4 regions of the Flocculibacter collagenilyticus genome follow, and region 3 is predicted to be linked to each of the others. Evidence: predicted binding sites of a transcription regulator. Region 3 holds the regulator's gene; each other region holds the start of a gene.
The links. Region 3 encodes sigma-54, which starts transcription at its own class of promoters, with help from an activator protein. Its sites were predicted from a motif close to GTTGGCACGNNNNTNGNNT; they were not measured.
Positions count from the first base shown of each region.

Region 1 (3,277 bases), 1.6 Mb from region 3:
AGTACTGTTAAGTTATTTTCAACAGACTTAACGCCATCAAGACCTTCGATTAACTCTTCTGCAAGAGCCTTATCAACATCACTTTCTACTTTACCTGTAAGGTAAACTTTACCGTCTTTAACATCTGTATTAATGTCAAAAGAATTCAGGTTAGTATTTAACAATAAGGTGGTTTCTGCTTTACCATCAATCCATGCATCATGAGCTGTTTTCTCCCAGCTGTTTGCTTTGTTATTACCTGCAAATGCTGAAGTACTTACTGATAAACCCACTAATAGTGCAATCGTCTTAATTTTCATAACATCCTCCTATTGATATATTCATAGTCAATATTGCTAGAACAGTGCCAACTTGTAAAAAACAATTAAAATCAATAACTTATATTTTTATTCGTTCTCCTGTAGCGTGTTAATGTTTGAATTATTGCAATTTTTTTACACTGCAATTGTAAAATGTTCAGAAATTAACATGTGTAAATAGTAGTCACTAAGTTTCAAATTACCAAAAATATAATTTAAAAAATTACGTTAAGTTTTTTACTGAGAAACAGTCACTAAACTGTATGAAATTTACACTTTGCTAATGCCGAATTTGTGGTGATTGTTTCTTCAAATTCAATATAGAAGAGGGACTTTTTTGTTGGTTCTGTATTAAATGAAGATAAAAAAAAGCTCCCCGTAGGGAGCAAAGTGTGTCGTGGTAGGAGTAAATCAAATGTCTGTGTTAGTAAATCATTCGTTTCATATTAGTCGTTACGTTCACTTATTAAGTTTGGATCAATTATTTTTATATTGTTCTTTTAGTGCGGCCATTTTGTCATGTGTCATTTGCACAGAGGCCGCTATATGAGAAATCTTTTTAGCTAAACGTTCATCCTCAATCCGTTTCATCGCTTCTTTGAGGCGGTTCAGCGTGGCTTGTTCGTGTTGCTCTAACTCATCAATAAATACATTTGCGTTATCGTCTGAAAGCATGTCTTTGGCATCAACATACCATTGGCGTACTTTATTAAAAATGGACTCACTTTCAACTGGGCTAACTTCACGTGCAATGACTTCAGGTTCGAGCTTTTCAATAATCTCTCTTCTTATCTCGATCATGCCTGAAAAAATGCGTTTCAAATTATAATCTTCAACATGTTCTTGTGCATGTTGATAAAAAGCCAGCCCGTCATGGCAAACTGCAATGATCTCGTTAACTATCATCGCGTCTGTTTGTGTAGGATCTTGTGGTGGTACGTATACAAATGGATCCATGGTGTTACCCCCAAATGCCTTCATAACTAAAATGGCATGTCATAAATACTGGTTTAAATATCTGTTAATTTGACCTTAATCAGGTCTCGTTTTTTTTCAAAATGCTACATTTAGCAATCAATTTATATGCCAACACCTAAGGTGTTGATTTTCATTGCATTAGCCATATTTAGGAGAGGGTTAATTTTGGTAACTAGAAAGAATTACAAACATACATTGTTAAATTTACAAACTTGCCCTACCATGCGTGATGATCCTAAGGAGAACGGCAATGAGCCAACCAAAAATATTCATCCATTTAAGTGATAGAAAGTTAGAAGAGCGGTTATTATCGTTTGATGTGGTACGTTCATTCATCGTTGCTAAAAGTAGTGAACTTGAGCACTGGATTGACCAGCTTGAATTTATGCAATGTGATATTGCCTTAATTCAAGCTGATGATTTTGCAAAGCAGGATTTCGAGCGATTATGTAAAGGCGATTTGCTGTCTAATGTCGAATTTATCTTTTTCAGTCAGGGACAACCCAATCCCTATCTAGATAAAATTATGTTACGCGGTGCAGGTTTCCACCATCGTAACCCTTTCAATTTTGATATTTTAGAAGAAACCCTGAAAGATCTTTATGACGAATTATCAGAGCACCTACTAGCTTCTCAAAAGGTAGTGACCAGCGACTTAGATCAATTTGGTTTATTAGTTGGTTCGTCAAAAAGCATGCGTAAGCTTTATCGCACCATTCGTAAAGTGGCAATGACTGATACCAATGTGTTGATTATTGGTGAGAGTGGGGCAGGTAAAGAATTAGTTGCTAATACGATTCATCTAGCCAGTGAACGAAGAGAAGAGCCTTTTGTTGCAATTAACTGTGGTGCATTAAGCCCAGAATTAGTTGATAGCGAATTGTTTGGCCATACAAAAGGGGCATTTACAGGCGCGCATCGCGATCATCAAGGCGTGTTTGAACAAGCGGAAGGTGGTACGTTATTTTTAGATGAAGTTACTGAGATGCCAATTGAGCATCAGGTTAAACTGTTACGCGTGTTGGAATCTAATGAATATCGTCCAGTGGGCAGCAGTCAGCTAAAAATTGCTAATGTGCGAATTGTTGCAGCAACTAACCGCGATCCAGCACAAGCAATCAGCGATGATATTTTCCGTGAAGATTTATACTTTAGGCTAGCGCAATTTCCTATTCATGTTCCACCATTAAGAGATCGTGGTGACGACAAAACAGGGCTTGCCAAACATTTTCTAGCGTATCGAAATGCAAAAGAGGGATTTAATAAGAGTATTGCAATCGAAACATTGGCGAGAATTGAACAACATCAGTGGCCTGGTAATGTACGCGAACTTAAGCATGCAATTGAGCGTGCCTATATTCTTGCTGAGGATGTAGTGCTACCGGAACATTTGATTATTGATCAGTCATTGTGTAGTCAACAACCTGTAGAAGCGGAAGTGCCTATTGGAATGCCATTGGAAGAACTTGAAAAAGCAGCAATTTTACAATCGTTAGAAGCAAATAATATGAATAAGACTGATACTGCAAAACAGTTGGGTATTAGTGTTAAGACGCTGTATAACAAGTTAGACAAGTACCAAGAAGGTGAATAGTACTTTTTTAATTTATTAGCCTTAGATAGTACAAAAAAAAGCAGTGGTATTTTCTAATACCACTGCTTTTTTATTAATTAATAGCAATGCTAATTAACAATCAGTGTCATCAGCCTTAACGCCTTCTTTCACATCTTCACATGCGTCTTCAATTGCGTTACCTGCGTCAGTTACTGCTTCATCAATCTTTTCGCCAGCATCTTCAGCTGGACCTTGATCACAAGCTGCTAGAGCAAAAGTGGCAGTTACTACAAATAAAATACGTGTTAAAAGTTTTGATAATTCCATGATACGTCCCCGTTTAAATAAAATAATATAAAATGTAAAACTTTGCTTTTAATTAATTAGTGTCTATACACTTGGCGGCTTGCCTTTTAAAGCCCCTGCAATTAAAGAAATGACTAAC
Region 1 is NZ_CP059888.1:1,016,528-1,019,804, forward strand. It holds gene HUU81_RS04500 (BON domain-containing protein) at 1-299, opposite strand, end outside; gene HUU81_RS04505 (PA2169 family four-helix-bundle protein) at 777-1,256, opposite strand; gene HUU81_RS04510 (sigma-54 interaction domain-containing protein) at 1,528-2,871, shown strand; gene HUU81_RS04515 (hypothetical protein) at 2,965-3,159, opposite strand; gene HUU81_RS04520 (DUF1328 family protein) at 3,223-3,277, opposite strand, start outside.
Region 1: HUU81_RS04505 (PA2169 family four-helix-bundle protein) is a predicted target of sigma-54. The motif match lies at 1,372-1,390, and genes of this name have one in related genera.

Region 2 (3,277 bases), 630 kb from region 3:
ACTTGCATGGTTAGCGGCTATCTCACGACTGGGCTTTACTCCAGCTAGCGCTATTAATACCAGTGATATGTTTAACACGCTAACTGCCGCAACCAGTATTGCGTTTATTGTTGCATTAATGGGATGGATGCCTACTTCGTTGGAAGTGTCGGTTTGGCATTCGCTATGGACCTTATCACGCAAGCAATCAGGTAAATTAATTGGCGTTACAGATGCCACGCTAGACTTTAAAATTGGCTACTTAACAAGTTTTATACTGGCCATAATTTTTACCTGGCTTGGAGCATTACTGATGTTTGGCCAAGGGGTTTCGTTTGCTAATTCAGCCGCTGCATTTGCTAGCCAATTAGTTAGTATTTATAGTAGCGCCTTAGGTGAATGGAGCTGGAGTTTAATGGCGGTGATCACTTTCATTGCACTATTTTCTACCACGTTTGCCGTGTCTGATGGCTTTCCACAAGTATGGAAGCGTGCCTATGTTATTCATCAGTCGAATAAAGTAACACCGATTAATCATTCGCAAGAGGCCAACGCCGATAGGGTTAATGTAATTAGTAATCGCGTGTATGTATCTAGCTTACTCATGTTAGCAATAGGCGGTTGGTGGATCATTTACGATTTTACTGCGGACATCAAAGCGCTATTAGACTTTGTCACCACAGTGTCATTCGTTAGCGCACCGATTTATGCTTGGCTTAATTACAAAGTGATTACCTCTAGCAAAGTGCCTTTAGCGCACCAGCCAACAGGTGTGTTTAAATGGTATACCTTAAGCAGTCTATCGTTATTAACTATATTTAGTGGTTATTTTTTGTATTGGCGATTTGGCTAACTAATTAGCCAAGGGTGTTGAGCTAAACAAGAGTGTGGTGTAAGCATGTGTGAGATTAATGAGCCGCAGGGGGCTGCGACTCATTCAATGTGCAATATGTTTAATGCCTATGTGTGTAGATTATGCAATGCGGCGCACACCGATCATCATTAGCCCCAAGGCAATAACAAAAATAGTGGCTGGCTCAGGGATGGTTGCAACACCCAATATTTCAACATCGTCGCGTGAGTCATCAACCCAAACCATAAATGCAGAACCTGAAAAGCTGCCATTAAATTCAAATGGCCACTCTGATTCAAACTGCGGGCCAGTTAGGCCAATTGCTGAATTACCTATTGTGATGTCATTTAATGCCGATAAGCTAACTTCTGAAAAGTTAATGTCATCGCTTGAATCTAAGTCGCCAACAAAAATATCAAAAATACTGACTTTATTTGAAAAAACAAATAATAAGCCTTCATCAGGATCGCTAGCAAAATCACTTGAAGAACCCGCATCCAGATCATTGCCATCATTCAATGATGACAATACACCTAAGCCGCTATCATCACGAAACACACCAAGATCGTTACCCACAACTTGGCTCCAACCTTCAATTTGATTACCCGATGCATCAAAGTTACCAGTCCACGCTGTTACAGATAATGATAAATTACCCGCGGTGAACATCATTTCGTTTGCCACCGTTTCATTATTGTCATCCCAGAACGGAATGTAATGATCTGCCATAAGCGTAGCCGAGGCGTTAAAAGAGAATACACTTTGACATAAGCAAAGCACAAAAAGAATGGACTGTTTCATGAATGGATTACTTCTTATTAGTGGTACAACAAAATTTTTATGCTTAAAGCAATAATCAAACCAACTTAAAAAGCCATTATAAAACATCAACTTTACTGCTTCTAAGTAACGAGCAGCATTTCTTATGTAAAATTTACTGACAATATTTTATTAGCGATTTTAATCTTATTTCCATTTCATAATTTTTAACCACTGTTATAATATACAGCACTTTTTATCTATTTTTTATACCGCTCATCGGCAGTCGACACATCTCAATGCTGTTCAGGTGACCAGAACTAATCAGGCGAATTATGGACGTTTCTCATCTTATTGAACATTTAAATGACCGCCAGCGTGAAGCGGTATCGGCACCATTGCAAAGCATGTTAGTGCTGGCAGGTGCTGGCAGTGGCAAAACCCGAGTGTTAGTACACCGCATTGCTTGGCTGATGCAAGTCGAGCAAGCGTCACCGTTTAGTATCATGGCTGTTACCTTTACTAATAAGGCGGCTGCTGAAATGCGAGGCAGAGTGCAAACTTTAATGGGCAGTCATGTTGGCGGGATGTGGCTTGGCACATTTCATGGGCTAGCCCATCGATTTTTACGCACACATTTTCAAGAAGCAAGCTTGCCTGAGACGTTTCAAATTTTAGACTCTGACGATCAATATCGCTTTATTCGCCGCACCCTTAAAGCATTAAATTTAGACGAGAAGCATTACCCACCCAAGCAAGTGCAATGGTTTATTAATAATAAAAAAGATGAAGGGCTGCGCCCACAGCACATTGAAAGCTACGATCACACCGAAAAGCAAATGCTAAAAGTGTACGCAAGTTATCAAGAAGCCTGTGACCGTGCTGGTTTAATCGATTTTGCAGAAATTTTGTTACGCGCACACGAAACGCTATTAAAGCATCCACCACTATTGCGCCATTACCAACAACGCTTCGAGCATATTTTGGTAGACGAGTTTCAAGATACTAACACCGTACAATATGCTTGGTTGCGACTGTTAGCCGGAGAACATGGCAACATTACGATAGTTGGAGATGATGATCAGTCAATTTACGGCTGGCGCGGCGCCAAAATAGAAAACATTCACAAGTTCACCAATGACTTTCCTAACGCGCAAACAATACGGCTAGAACAAAACTATCGCTCAACTAATACCATTCTAAAAGCAGCCAACCAACTCATTGAAAATAATAGTGCGCGTATGGGTAAAGAATTATGGACTGATGGCGATGCAGGCGAGCCAATCTCACTATACGCTGCCTACAATGAATTAGACGAAGCAAGGTTTATAGTTAACGCCATTGAGCAATGGTCAAGCAAAGGTAATACATTAAACGATGTCGCCATTTTATATCGTAATAATGCTCAATCGCGGGCACTGGAAGATGCGATCCGTCAGGCCAATCTAAAATACCGCATTTACGGTGGGCAACGCTTCTATGACCGACAAGAAATTAAAGACTCGTTGGCATATTTGCGCCTTATTACAAACCGCAATGATGACGCTGCCTTTGAGCGCATTATCAATACCCCAGCAAGGGGGATTGGTGAACGCACATTGGCAACCGTTCGAGACACCGCTAAACAACATGGGGCAACGCTGTGGCAAGCTGCGTTAACCTGCATTAATGACAAGCTTTTATCTG
Region 2 is NZ_CP059888.1:80,867-84,143, reverse strand. It holds gene HUU81_RS00350 (NRAMP family divalent metal transporter) at 1-832, shown strand, start outside; gene HUU81_RS00345 (PEP-CTERM sorting domain-containing protein) at 953-1,561, opposite strand; gene uvrD (DNA helicase II) at 1,927-3,277, shown strand, end outside.
Region 2: HUU81_RS00345 (PEP-CTERM sorting domain-containing protein) is a predicted target of sigma-54. The motif match lies at 1,680-1,698, and genes of this name have one in related genera.

Region 3 (3,277 bases):
TTTCCCTGAACCAGAACGACCGCTAATAATGATAATTTTCATAAAAATTAAGCTACCTTAATTGTTAATTTACCTTCTTTCTTTGAATTACTTTAATCTAAGGTTATGACTATTTAAATACAGCGCTCTAAAATAGCTATAACTGAATACGTATCAGCACGGCTAATTGGATGTCATAATCTCAAATAACTCTTGATCAGTATCGGCTTTGCGCAATCTTTTCACCATACTTTTATCGTCAAGCATGCTAGCAACGGCTGACAACGTACTTAAATGTTCTTTACATTGCTCTTCGGGTACTAACAGTGCAAAAAATACATCAACTGGCTTTTGATCGATTGAGTCGTATTGGATCGGATTTTTACTTACTAAAAAAATTGCGACCGTTTTTTGCGTATTCTTCAAGCGGCCATGGGGAATAGCAATTCCTTTACCAATCCCGGTACTGCCTAGCTTTTCTCTTGCCATTAAACTGTCCAAAATTTCATGTTGGCTAATATCAGGCAGTTTAGTGTGTGCCAATTGGCTAATGTACTCTAAAATACGTTTCTTGCTATTAAAAAGGACTGCACATTTTGTGCAGTCCTCAGACATCAAAGTTTTAAAAGACATATTACAATAACTATTCTTTTTTAGTGGCTTGAAAGTTTTTCCTTATGTTTAATGACTTGTCGGTCTAGCTTGTCAATCAACCCATCTATCGCCGCATACATATCGTCGTGAGTGGCTGTGGCAAACAACTCTCCGCCATTAACATGGAGTTTTGCTTCCGCTTTTTGCATTAACTTTTCGGAATCCAAAATAACGTGAACATTATTGATATGATCAAAATGTCGCTCTAATTTGGAAAATTTATTATCTACATAATCTTTTATCGACGAAGTGGCATTAACGTGACGGCAAGTTAAATTGATTTGCATAAGCACTTTCCTTCTTTCATCAAGAGCTTACAGTAAGCTCTTTCTTTGGTTAGATGGAGGGATAGACAAAGACTCACGATACTTCGCAATCGTACGTCTTGCTACCTTAATACCTTGATCAGCCATAATTTCTGCAATCTTACTATCACTCAATGGCTTCGCCGCATTTTCTGCAGAGACTAATTTTTTAATCAACGCTCTGATCGCTGTTGATGAACACTCGCCGCCGTTTTCAGTACTTACATGGCTTGAAAAAAAGTACTTAAGCTCAAAAATGCCGCGTGGTGTATGCATATATTTCTGCGTTGTCACACGTGAAATGGTTGATTCATGCATATCTACCATTTCTGCCACATCGTTCAATACCATTGGCTTCATGGCCTCGTCACCATACTCAAAAAATGCCTGTTGCTGCTGCACAATACAATTCGCAACTTTGAGTAAGGTATCGTTTCTACTTTCCAAACTTTTGATAAACCATTTTGCATCTTGTAAATGAGAACGAATAAATTGCGTATCCGTAGATGACTTACTGGTTTTAGACAACGCCGCGTATTGCTGGTTAATAGTAACTTTCGGCATTGAGTCTGGATTTAATTCTACAATCCAACGGCCTTTTTTCTTCACGACTGATACGTCTGGAATAACATATTGCGGTTGTTCAGTAATCACCGCACTGGCTGGCCTTGGATTAAGGCTATGGATAAGTTGCATAACCTCTTTTAGCTGATGCTCTTTAAGCTTAGTCTTTCTTTGTAAAGTACGATAGTCACGATTACCTAATAAATCGATATATTCGTTCACAATGGTTTTTGCGTCAGACAAATAAGGCGTATCGTTGCTAAATTGACCTAACTGAATCAGCATACATTCTTTTAAACTGCGGGCTCCCACACCTAATGGGTCCATTAATTGAATACGCTTTAGTACTACTTCAACCTCATCAAGCTCTACATCGTCATCGCCTAAGCTATTCAGAATATCTTCTGTAGTAACTGATAAATAGCCTGAATCGTCAATCGCTTCAATTATCGCCATGGCGATCGTTTCATCTGTAGGGCTAAACCGGGTTAGCCTAACTTGCCATAAAATATGATCTTGAATATTATCGGTCGTTTCACCTTGAAAAACCATATCATCATTGTCGCTAGCACCAGACACTGACGCCACCGGCGCTGCACTAATATACTCATCCCATGAACTATCAACAGGCAGCTCGTCCGACATATTCTCTTGTTGAACCGCTTCCGTTGTATCCATTTCTTTTACCTCTGAAAACGTCATGTCTTCAGCTTCACCATTGGCATCTTGTTTGGTGGTTCCGTCGTTGCTGTCGCTCACTTGTTCAGGCGATGAGCCATGATCTTCTTCCACTTCAAGGAGTGGATTACTGTCTAAGGCTTCTTGAATTTCTTGTTGCAAATCTAACGTCGATAATTGCAAGAGACGAATAGCCTGTTGCAATTGTGGGGTCATGGTCAACTGTTGACCAATTTTTAACTGTAAAGACTGCCTCATAAAATCCGATAAATTCCTTTAACTAATTAACTTAACTATAGCGTGAATTGCTCACCTAGGTATACATCTCTTACGGTCTGATTTGCTAACACTTGCTCAGGTGTACCATTCGCAATTAATTCACCATGGCTCACAATGTATGCATGCTCACACACGTCTAGTGTTTCTCGTACATTGTGATCAGTAATTAATACTCCAATGCCTTTATTCTTTAAATGCTGGATAATCTTTTTGATGTCTAATACTGAAATTGGGTCGACCCCTGCAAACGGCTCATCCAATAAAATAAATTTGGGATTAGCGGCCAATGCACGAGCAATTTCTACACGACGACGCTCTCCGCCAGACAAGCTCATGCCTAGGCTATCGCGAATGTGACCAATATTGAATTCTTCTAACAACCCATCTAGCGCTTCTTCGCGCGTTATTCGGGTTAAATCGCGGCGAGTTTGCAAAATGGCCATGATATTGTCATAAACGCTAAGTTTTCTGAAAATAGATGCTTCTTGCGGCAAATAGCCAATGCCTTCTCGTGCTCTTGCATGCATTGGTTCCAATGTTAAATCTTGGTCTGCAAGCACAATGCGCCCCCGATCAGATGGTACCAACCCCACAATCATATAAAATGTAGTTGTTTTACCTGCTCCGTTCGGCCCTAACAAGCCAACTATGCTGCCAGCTGCAACATCGATACTTACATCGCGAACAACTTGACGACCTTTGTAACTTTTTGCCAGATTTTGTGCTGATAATATTGTCATTGATTCACTTATTTGTTTCGTAAACTTTTCTCAATTTTCATCAAAAGTTATGGCGTTTCAATTTTCGACTCTTCAGGT
Region 3 is NZ_CP059888.1:3,426,368-3,429,644, forward strand. It holds gene rapZ (RNase adapter RapZ) at 1-42, opposite strand, end outside; gene ptsN (PTS IIA-like nitrogen regulatory protein PtsN) at 163-612, opposite strand; gene hpf (ribosome hibernation promoting factor) at 633-920, opposite strand; gene HUU81_RS15205 (RNA polymerase factor sigma-54) at 948-2,438, opposite strand; gene lptB (LPS export ABC transporter ATP-binding protein) at 2,474-3,199, opposite strand; gene lptA (lipopolysaccharide transport periplasmic protein LptA) at 3,247-3,277, opposite strand, start outside.

Region 4 (3,277 bases), 950 kb from region 3:
GATGTGCCTTTCTATCAGAATATAGGCCATTGTTTGTGTCAGGATTAAACAGCGAACCGTTAGCAACTATTTTATCTACAGGTGCTTCTGGTGCTACTGGCATAAAGTAAGGATCATCTCGTTCTACAGTCGTTTGCGTACTTACGCATCCTGTAGTCAACAAACCAACTATTAATGTGATATAAAGTTTCATAATACAACTCACTCTAAATAGGTTTCATGCAAGCAGCTAAGTAAAAATAAGGCTATTAAAGCTGCTGATTTAAATTTTGCATCATTTGATCAACGGCAGAAATTACCTTCGAGTTCATTTCATAAACTCGCTGAGTTTCAATCAAATTAACGAGCTCTTCAGTCACGTTTACATTGGATGTTTCTAAAGACCCTTGAACAATTACACCAAGCCCTTCAACGCCGGGGTTGCCTTGTACTGGCGCACCGCTGACTGCGGTTTCTAAGTACAAGTTTTGTCCCATTGGTTCTAAGCCCGTTGGGTTAATAAAATCAGAAATGGTAATCTGGCCAATAACTTGGTTTTCAGCCTGACCACGCACCCGCACTGACACTTCGCCTTCTTGTGACACTGTGATTGATTGTGCGTCCTGAGGAATAATAATTTCTGGCTGTAACGGATAACCAGCTCCTGGCGTAACAATTCGACCATTTTCGTCAGATGTAAATTGACCATTACGGGTATAAGACAACGTACCGTCAGGTAACAACACCTCAAAAAAACCTTGTCCTTGGATCATCAAATCCATCGCGTTTTCAGTTGTGATCATATTGCCTTGCGAAAAGGTTTTTTGCGTTGCAACGACTTTTGCTCCCGCTCCCACCATTAAGCCAGATGGTAACTCGGTATCTGCCGATGAACGGCCACCAGGTTGATTGATGTTTTGATAAAGCAAATCTTCAAATACCGCTCGACTCTTTTTAAAACCTATCGTACTGGCGTTCGCTAAATTATTTGAAATAACCGAGGTATCGGTTTGTTGGGCATCTAATCCCGTTTTACTTATCCAAAGTGCCGGATGCATAATCCTTCTCCTCTGTGTTCGTTTCAGCAATCAGTGTTGTTAAGCGTTGCAGTAAAACACAACTCAACAATTGCTAATTAATACTGTTATTAGGTAATTCTCAATAAGTTGTTGTGACGTTCGTCATTCTCTTCGGCTTTACTCATCATTTTGACTTGCATTTCAAATTGCCTATGATGAGAGATCATCGCCACCATTTCTTCAACAGGGTTCACATTGCTCATTTCAAGTGCACCGCTAATAATACGTACGTTTGGAGATGCGTCACAAAAGCCACAATCATCTCCCACTAAATCGCCTTTAGGTCTGAACAACCCATCGTTCATCTTCGTCATGTTGCGGTTGTCATCGGCTTCAATCAGCTTAATACGGTCAACCGTTTCCAAAAAATTGGCGGGGGCGCCTTGAGGCCTAACGACAACAGAACCATCACTGCCAATTTCAACTTTTTCAATTGGAATAGGTAAAATAATCGGGCCACCCTCTCCAATAACCGGGTTTCCTCGCGACGTAATTAGCTCACCATTCGCCGTAATTTTAAGGTTACCGCTTTTAGTGTACGCCTCTTCACCTTTGCTATCCTGAACTGAAATCCAACCTTTGCCCGTTACAGCAATGTCTAAGTCACGGTCTGTTGTTTGTATTGCCCCCATTTGCATTCTTGAGCCTGGTCTTTCTTCCATTGCAAATACACGAGTTGGCAACCCTTCGCCAAACGCTTGCATGGTTCTAGCTTGTTCAAAGTCAGCTTTAAATCCAACGGTTTTTACATTCGCCAAATTATTGGCATTCATTGAAATACCGACTAAATTCTGTTTCGCACCAGACATGGCAACATACAATAACTTATCCATGACTCACCTTATTGACGATAAATAACACTTATATTGATTAAAGCAAGGATAGTGCCAGTCTATTATATGAGCATGTTTAAATGAGATTTGAAGATAAAAAAAGGCTGCCGAAGCAGCCTAGAGGGTGGTATAAAAACACTACAAAACCATTATCTAATTTGCAAAATGGTTTGCGTGATAGTTGAGTTAACTTCTAGTGCACGTGAGTTTGCTTGGTAGTTACGTTGTGCTGTGATTAAGTCTACCAATTCTGCGGTTAGGTTTACGTTAGATTGCTCAAGTGTGCCCGAACGAATAGAGCCAAAAGTGCCTGAGTCTGCCTCACCTGCTAATGGTTCACCTGACGTTTGGCTTTCAACCCAAGAAGTGTTACCCACCTGTGTTAAGCCTTGATCATTCGCAAAGCGCACTAACGCCACTTTTGAGATAGGCTGCGAATCACCATTTGAATATTTCGCTTCAATTAAGCCGTCTGTACCTATTGAGATCCCCGTTAAACGACCAACTGTTTGCCCATCTTGCGATAGTGATGTGATTTCAAACGGCGAGGAAAACTGCGTTAGATTCGTCATCGAAATATTAAAACGTTGATCTCCTTCGGCACCATTAGTAATAGCGCCAGCACCTAAATATGGCGCACCGTTGAACGGAGCAGGTAGTGGTGTAGGTGTCGCTGCCGCATCACCTAACGGTTCACCTGTTGGCGTTGGAAAGGTTTCAGTTACAGGCGTACCCGATGAATCAAATTGCAGAAGTAAACCACGCTGCTGCTGAACAGGTAATGCTGGGTTTCCATTATCGGCAGACTGGAAAGTATAGCCCTGTGAGCCTGGAGGGCTCAGAACTGGATCATCCGCTAAATCCACAGGAATCACTTCCCCTGCATCATTAGTCACCGTTGCAAACATTAACCAGCTATTTGCATTTGCCTGATTGGCCGCAGACATACCGCCTAAACCTTGTGTGGTTAACGGTGCAGCAGGGTCATAAAAGCCTGCTGCAAATGGTGCTGCGCCACCCGGAGCACCCGCTTGAACTGTTGCAGGATCATTGACTTTTACATAATAAATTGACGCTATTCTACTGTTACCTAACGAGTCATAGATAACCGTTGAAGTAGATGCAGTAAACGTATTGGTGTCAGTCGGATCAAAAGGTGTCGCGTAAGGGTCAATTGGCAGTGCAGTACTATCTAAGTTGAAACTCATATCAATGTTTTCAGTGGCTTTTGGCGAGCCAGCTGTATCAGGAATTTCAATTGCGTTAGTGGTACTTAAACTCACGGATTTTACAGAGCCGTCAGTATTAACTGGGAAGCCTTGCAAGAAGTTACCGTTCGAATCAACAATATAGTTATTCTCGTTCAGCTTAAATGCACCTGCACGA
Region 4 is NZ_CP059888.1:2,474,749-2,478,025, forward strand. It holds gene flgH (flagellar basal body L-ring protein FlgH) at 1-193, opposite strand, end outside; gene flgG (flagellar basal-body rod protein FlgG) at 249-1,037, opposite strand; gene HUU81_RS10975 (flagellar basal body rod protein FlgF) at 1,127-1,891, opposite strand; gene flgE (flagellar hook protein FlgE) at 2,041-3,277, opposite strand, start outside.
Region 4: HUU81_RS10975 (flagellar basal body rod protein FlgF) is a predicted target of sigma-54. The motif match lies at 1,932-1,950, and genes of this name have one in related genera.